2 regions of the Halomonas qinghailakensis genome follow, and region 2 is predicted to be linked to the other one. Evidence: predicted binding sites of a transcription regulator. Region 2 holds the regulator's gene; the other holds the start of a gene.
What was found. The regulator PhoB, encoded in region 2, activates phosphate uptake and scavenging genes when phosphate is short. The targets are predictions, from matches to a motif close to TGTCATANNNNTGTCANA.
Positions count from the first base shown of each region.

Region 1: the regulator PhoB is predicted to act here: its motif matches at 2,884-2,901, upstream of M0220_RS10270 (PhoX family protein).

Region 1 is NZ_CP096973.1:2,182,530-2,186,634, reverse strand. Features, by position in the region: gene M0220_RS10275 (5-oxoprolinase subunit C family protein) at 1-719, shown strand, start outside; gene M0220_RS10270 (PhoX family protein) at 787-2,811, opposite strand; gene katG (catalase/peroxidase HPI) at 3,006-4,105, opposite strand, start outside.
Region 2 is NZ_CP096973.1:1,707,244-1,711,348, forward strand. Features, by position in the region: gene M0220_RS08055 (NAD(P)/FAD-dependent oxidoreductase) at 1-844, opposite strand, end outside; gene M0220_RS08060 (chorismate--pyruvate lyase family protein) at 932-1,528, shown strand; gene ubiA (4-hydroxybenzoate octaprenyltransferase) at 1,563-2,453, shown strand; gene phoB (phosphate regulon transcriptional regulator PhoB) at 2,577-3,266, shown strand; gene phoR (phosphate regulon sensor histidine kinase PhoR) at 3,269-4,105, shown strand, end outside.

The DNA of each region.
Region 1 (4,105 bases), 480 kb from region 2:
CAGAGGTGCGCCTAGCACTGTCTGGAGCCGACCTTGGCGCTACCGTCGATGGCCAGCCACTTGCCACCAATACAAGCTTTCTGCTGCGCTCTGGACAAACGCTCATTTTCCGCCAGCCCCGCCGTGGTCTGCGAGCCTACCTCGCGTTTCCGGGGGGGTTAGACGTGCCAGAAGTACTGGGCAGCCGCGCTTGCACTGCCCGCGAGCAAATTGGCGGGCTCAGAGATGATGGCAAACCGCTGCAAACCGGTGACCAGCTCATCTGGCACGGCGGCGTTACCGCCAAGCGTGAGATGCCTGAAGGAACAAAACCCGCCATGCCGGAAAAAAACTGCCAACTCAGCATGGTGCTTGGCTCGCAGGCTTCATATTTCGCCGGACGTAGTCTGTACAACGCGTTTAACCAGCCTTGGACGGTAGATAACCGCGCTGATCGAATGGGTATTCGTCTCACTGGAGTACCGCTGCGCAGCTCACTGAGCGGCATTATTTCCGAAGGCATTCCACTTGGCGCCGTGCAAATCCCACCCGACGGCCAGCCGATTATTTTGATGAATGATCGCCAAACCATCGGCGGCTACCCACGCTTAGGTGCACTTACACCCATGGCCTGTGCCCTGCTTGCTCAATGCTTACCAGGAACAGAGGTGCGTTTGCGCCCGATCAGTGCCAGCCAAGCGCAAGTCGCATATCGGAATCAGATGTGTGTATGGCAATAAAACAGGCTGCCTAAAATAGAAAAGGCATCCAACGGGATGCCTTTATTAACAGTGGCGTTACTCACTCTTAAGCGCCAACAATACCGCCATCTTCACGGGTAATCACCAGCGTTGCAGAGCGTGGAATAGCGCTCCCCCCCTCAGGCCAGTGACTAATAAAGTTGCCAGCGGCAAAGTCATCCGCAGGGGTCGTGGCTCCTGGATGCTGGACGTTAACAAACATGGTGCGCTGGTCAGGTGTTGTCACTACGCCGGTGATCTCCTGGCCTATTGGCCCAGTCAAAAAGCGTTTTATTTCGCCTGTTTCTGGGTTGGCGACCAACATCTGGTTATTGCCAAAGGCTTCAAAGATACCGGTATTCATTACCGACTCGCTGACGTCCGTTTGTATCCATACCCGGCGGTCAGGGTCGATCCATAAACCGTCAGGGCAGCAGAACATATTGTCGTCATTTAAGGTGTTACCTGCGAGATCACGACTGCTTTCTTGGTCTCCCCCAAGTACAAACAGATCCCACTGGAAGCGTTCACCAGCATGGCTGCCCTCTTCTTGCCAGCGAATAATATGCCCGAAGTTATTGTTGGCGCGCGGGTTGGCAGCGTCTTCATCGCCCTCTTCACGGCGGGTGTTGTTGGTCAGGGTAAAATATACCTGCCCAGTGACAGGGTCGACTGCTCCCCATTCAGGGCGGTCCATTTTTGTGGCACCGACAACATCCGCAGCGCTGCGCGTATTGACTAAGATATCCGCCAGATCTGCAAAACCATTGTCGGGCGTCAAACCGTTCTGACCAGGCGCAAGCGCTAGCCACTCACCGCTGCCATCTTCATTAAATTTGGCAACGTATAAGGTACCTTCATCCAACAGTGAGCCATCCGCGGTTGCAGCTTGGTACGGCTGACGAGAAACAAATTTATAGATGTACTCAAAGCGAGCGTCATCCCCTGAGTAAGCAACCACTGGCTGCCCTTCCACCGCAGGCGCAAAAATAACGCCTTCGTGGGCAAAGCGCCCAAGGTGGGTGCGCTTGACAGGAGCAGCGTCCGGCGACATAGGGTCAATTTCGACCATCCAGCCAAAAGTATGCGGCTCGTTGCGGTAATCGTCAGTTGCACTTGCCCCTTTGCTGCTCGCATCAAAACGGGCAAACATATCATCTTCGCGATCAGCACGATGCCATTGGTAGCGCCCTGTCTCACGCGTTTCTATCCCATAACGGGTTTGCCTGCGGTCAATATCAGCATCGTTATTGGCGAAGTAGCCCGCCCAATTCTCTTCCGCAGCCAAATAGGTGTTCCACGGGGTAACACCATGAGCACAGTTATTAATCGTGCCACGCGTCATGGTACCGTCAGGGCTGTAGTGTGTTTTTACGTGGTCAGTCTCAGCTACTGGCCCTGAAAGACGCATCGGCGTTTGTGCAGTCACACGGCGGTTTAGCGCATCCTGCACAACGCCCCACTCACCGCTCTCAGCCTGGCGAACACGTACCAGCGTGATGCCATGGGCATTCATTTCCTTGATGACTTGGTCAGCATCGCGGCTGCCATCCGCATGCTGAGGGAAACCATTACGATCTAATGACAACCCAGCAGCCGCGGCATGTAAAAAGCGCGGTTCAACGTACTCATGGTTAAGCACCAACAGGCCATCGGTGGAACTGCCGTTTAGTGGGAAGAAGTGCATGCCATCGTGATGGCTTCCTACCTGCTGGGCTTGATCGTCGCCGCTGCCATTGTGAGTAAAAGCAGGCATATCGCCACTAATCGGCGTTCCCCACGGAATAAAGCTCTGTACACGATAACCGTCAGGCACTACCACTTTATCTGCCGCGCTGACCGGTACTGGCTTAAACCCAAGGCTAGGCGATGAAACACCATCCTGTGCTGCAAAGGCATTATTAAAGGGCAGTTTGGTTGCCATCAACCCGGCAATCACCGTAGCCAGGCCACCCTTCAGCACGCCCCGCCGAGTTAACCGCTTTTCGAGCACATCGCCAAAATAAGCATTGTTAGAGACGTTGCTAAGGGGTTCGTCACCTTCTGCGAGAACTACTGAAACCTTACCTGGAACAAAACGCTGCTGCGCCATAAGAACTCTCCCTTTAAAAAAACCACTGTGGCTTAACGCCGACAAATCCAGGAGATAAGAATCAGCAATGTTTATGAACGGTAAGTGACACTGCAGTTAAACTTACGTGTTATATCGAACCAAAAAAACCCGCATCTTTTCGATGCGGGTTAGAACAAGCAAGGCGTTGCTTAGAGTAATGGTTACTTCAACATTTATGCCACGTCGAAGCGGTCTGCGTTCATCACTTTTGTCCAGGCAGCGACGAAGTCTTTAACAAACTTCTCGCCATTATCGTCCTGAGCATACACTTCTGCGTAAGAGCGCAGCAGTGAGTTAGAGCCAAACACTAGGTCAACACGCGAAGCGGTCCACTTCACGGCACCCGTGGCACGGTCGCAGATTTCGTAGGCGTTGTTACTCACCGGCTTCCAGCTATTGCCCATATCGGTCAGGTTAACGAAGAAATCGTTGGTCAACTGGCCTTCACGGTTGGTAAACACGCCGTGCTTGGTGCCGCCATAGTTGGTGCCCAGCACCCGCATGCCACCCAGCAGCACGGTCATTTCCGGTGCAGTCAGGCCCATCAGCTGGGCGCGATCCAGCAACATCTCTTCAGGTTTGACGATGTAGTCTTTCTTCTGCCAGTTACGGAAACCGTCGGCAAGCGGCTCCAAGGGTTCAAAAGAATCTACATCGGTCATTTCGTCAGTGGCATCACCTCGGCCTTTGAGGAACGGTACGTGTACCTCATAGCCCGCGGCTTTAGCCGCTTTTTCGATAGCCACGCTGCCTGCCAACACAATCACATCGGCAATGCTGGCACCGGTATCAGCAGATATCTGCTCATACACCTTAAGCACATCAGCAAGACGTTCAGGCTCGTTGCCCTGCCACTCTTTCTGTGGTGCTAGGCGAATGCGGGCACCGTTGGCGCCACCGCGCATATCAGAACCACGGTAAGTGCGCGCGCTATCCCACGCGGTGCTGACCATGTCGCTGATGCTTAGGCCACTCTCAGCGATTTTCTGTTTAACCACTTCTTCACAGTAATCGGTGCTGCCAGCAGGCACCGGGTCTTGCCAAATCAGATCTTCCGCCGGTGCTTCCGGGCCGATATAGCGCGCTTTCGGTCCCATATCACGGTGAGTCAGCTTGAACCACGCTTTCGCGAAGGTCTGCTTAAAGTACTCAGGATCGGCCATGAACTTTTCGCAAATGGCACGGTACGACGGGTCCATCTTCATCGCCATATCCGCATCGGTCATGATGGGGTTGTGACGAATAGAGGGGTCGGTTGCATCAACCGGCTTAT
Region 2 (4,105 bases):
AGGTGCGTAATTGGCGGTCAACCATGATGCCGCTGCGGGACACCGCCAGCCCGGCAGCTTCTGCAAGCTCGCTGCGCGGCGTTAAGCCGGTGGCCAGTAACGCTATGTCGGCAACATAGTGGTCGCCATTATCAAGGTGCAGCGATAGGGCATTGTCGGGGTTAAGCGTCAGTGTTTGTAGGGTGCGCCCTAAAGCAAGCTGAATACCTGCTGCTTGAAAAGCGTTACCCAGTGCTTGGCCTAACGGTTCGGGCAGTAGACGTGGCAGCGGCGCGCGCTCTGGCGCAATAAGGGTGACTTGATGGCCGCCAGCATATAAGTCATTAGCGAATTCACAGCCCACCAAGCCAGCCCCCACAATTGCTACCCGTGCAGGCGCTGTCGCCAAGGCATCATAAAAGCGGCGATACTCGTCTAAATCGTTCACCGTAAAGCACCGTTTGGCGACGTTTTCCGGCACGCTAAAGGGTGTACGTGGCGCCGCGCCAGTCGCTAGTACAAGGTCATCGTAGTGAAGCTGATGACCGTTACTGAGTACTATGCGCTGGTTATCCACATGCAGGTGTACGACCTGGGTGTGGGTAATTAGCTCGGCATTAAGCTCTTCGGCAACGTCGCGGGCGCTGCGCTGTGCCAGCTGGTCGGGCGTTAAGCGCTTCGCAAAGCCGGTGGAGAGCAGCGGTTTACTGTAATCATCGCCGCTATCCGCGCTGATGAGGGTAATGGTGCGTGTATCGCCTTGCCGGCGCAAGGCTCGTGCAAGGCCAATCCCCGCCATGCCAGTGCCAATAATAATCAGCGCTGAATGTGAGTTGGACAGTAGTTGTTTATCGATTGCGGGCATGCAGTCACCAAAAGTCGGTGGAACAAAAGCCAGTATGGTCACCATGTTACACTAGCTCTATATGTATTGACCGCCTCGGAGACCCTGGTGAACGCCCCTACTTTTCGGCAAGCCTCTCTAGTCCCTCACCAACTCGTTACTCATCGACTATTTACTCATTGGCTACCCGTTGCGGCGGCTCGTCCTGGGATGAGCGCCCCGTGGTGGCAGTGGGTAGCCTCGAAGGATTCCTTGACAACACGGCTAACCGTCGCAGGCGACACCAAGGCGTTTCGGGTGCAACTGCTGCGCCAAACGGTTGGGTTTCCTCTGCGTGATGAAGCGCTGGCGCTGGGCATTGCCCCGCGACGCTATGCCTGGCTAAGGGAAGTGGCACTGTGTGTGGGAAATAAACCTTGGGTGGTTGCGCGCTCGGTAGCGCCACTTAGCCAGTTACAAGGCAAAGGCTTGGAAGGGCTGGGCGAGCGCTCGTTAGGCAGTTGGTTGTTTCGACAGCCCGATCTAGTGCGTGGACCGCTTTACGCTACCCGCCATCAGCCACGTTTTGTCGTCGAACAGTCTGCGCTATTGGCAGACAGTGTATGGGGGCGGCGCTCAGTGTTTCAGCACAGCGGACTGTCGCTATTGGTACAGGAATACTTTTTATCAAGCATGGCAGATGATCTTGACCTGCCTTCGCGCTAGGCTAGTGCCAGCGTATTCTTTTTGAGAGGTAAGCATGGATCGTTCTCTGTTGCGGCCAACGGGATGGGCCCGAGTGGCAGATTTTTTACATTTAATGCGCTTAGATCGCCCGATTGGCACCTGGCTACTGATGTGGCCAACGTTATGGGCGCTTTGGATAGCGGCTGATGGTGTGCCTGAGCGTAATGTGCTGCTAATTTTTATTGCTGGTGTGTATGTGATGCGTGCCGCGGGCTGCGTGGTCAATGATTACGCTGACCGTCACTTTGATGGCCATGTAAAGCGCACTAAGCATCGCCCATTAGCCACTGGGCGTATCAGTGAAACCGAAGCGCAGCTACTGTTTATCGCGCTGGTTGCCGCCGCTTTCATTTTAGTGTTGCTGACCAACTGGTTTACGGTGCTGCTTTCAATCGGCGGTGTTGTTTTAGCGTTTATTTACCCCTTTATGAAGCGGTATACCCACTTCCCACAAGTGTTTTTGGGAGCGGCGTTTTCTTGGGCAATCCCCATGGCATTCGGTGCAGTATTGGGGTACGTTCCGTTTGAAGCGTGGCTGTTGTTTAGTGCGAACGTTTTATGGACAGTGGCTTACGATACCCAATACGCCATGGTCGACCGCGACGATGACCTTAAAATTGGCATTAAATCTACCGCGGTGCTGTTCGGTAGTGCTGACCGCTTTATCATTGGTGTGCTGCAAGCAGCGACATTGTTGCTACTTGCATGGGTGGGAATACGCGTTGGTTTGGGAGGGTTTTTCTGGCTTGGGTTAACGGGGATGGCCGCTACGTTTGCCCACCAACAGCGGCTAATTGCTGGCCGTGAGCGTGACCGCTGTTTCCAAGCATTTCTAAACAATCACTGGTCTGGCTTATTGATTTTTGCAGGAATAGTACTGAGTTGGTGGCCAATCACTGGCTAAATATCGTCTTTGTCATAGAATTGTCATCAAGTCATGGTGTTATCGTCATTGACATGTCACTGAACTGTTTTGTTGAACTGTTCTTTCGAACCAGTTTTCATTGAACACCGTGAGGCCCCTGGAATGACCGCCAAGACCGTTTTGATTGTCGATGATGAAGCGCCTATCCGCGAAATGATCGCCGTGGCGCTTGAAATGGCTGACTATCGCGTACTTGAAGCGGATAACGCCCAGGATGCCCACGCCATGATGGTTGACCATCAGCCAGATCTACTTTTGCTGGATTGGATGATGCCCGGTACCAGTGGTATTGAACTGGCAAGGCGTTTGAAGCGTGAAGAAGCGACAGCAGAAGTGCCTATAATCATGCTAACCGCCAAAGGCGAAGAGGATAATAAGATTCAAGGGCTTGAAGCTGGCGCTGATGACTATATCACCAAACCTTTTTCGCCCCGTGAGCTGGTAGCGCGCTTAAAAGCAGTGTTACGCCGTACTACGCCTCGTGGCGTCGAAGATCCTATCGAAATCAATGGCTTGCTTTTAGACCCTGTCAGCCATCGGGTGAGCGCTTATGGCAAAGCATTGGAAATGGGGCCGACAGAGTACCGTTTGCTGCAGTTCTTTATGACCCACCAAGAACGCGCGTACACACGTAGCCAGTTACTTGATCAAGTGTGGGGCGGTAACGTGTATGTTGAAGAGCGTACCGTAGACGTCCACATTCGTCGTTTACGCAAGGCCCTCGGGGAAGCCCACCAAAACCTTATTCAAACGGTGCGTGGCACTGGATACCGCTTCTCTGCCCGGGTGTAACCGTGCGTTTGTGGAGCCGAGAACTGTGGCGCTTTGTTTTGTGGGCAATGCTAGGCCTTTTCCTAGGGTGGCTGGTGGCAGTTCCAGGCATCGGTCTAGCGGCGGGCCTTACCGTTTGTCTTGGCTACCATTTACGTCAACTACGTGCGCTATTTAAATGGTTAACGCTTCATCCCCATGATGAACCCCCTGCAGCGAACGGGATATGGGGTGAGCTATTTGATCGCTTGTATCGCTATCAAAAAAGCCAACGGATTACCCAGAACCGCTTACGCGCGACGTTGGCACGTATTCAGGAATCATCTGAAGCAATGCGTGATAGCGTGGTTATGTTGGACCGGCATGGTGACCTAGAGTGGTGGAACAGCGCAGCGACAGAAATGCTGGGCCTACAAACGGCTCATGACCGTGGCCAGCACATTACCAACCTGCTTCGTGACCCAAGATTTATCAGCTATTTTAACGCGTGTAAGTACGGTGAGCCGCTAACCTTGACGTCGCCCATCGATGAACGGCGCATCCTTCAATATCAAATTACCCTTTATGGCGATGATGAACGCTTAGTAATGGCGCGAGATATTACCCGCCTCCATCGTTTAGAGCAGATGCGTCGTGACTTTGTGGCGAACGTTTCCCATGAGCTACGTACCCCGCTTACAGTGTTAACGGGGTATTTAGAAACCTACGGCGAGCTGAAAGATCAGTTGCCGCCGCGGTTAGGTCGCGGGATTGGCCAGATGGAAGAGCAGACTAAACGCATGCAAAATTTGGTCAATGATTTGCTGCTACTTTCGCGGTTAGAAATTGATCAAGGGGGAGAGGATCACCAACCGCTAGCG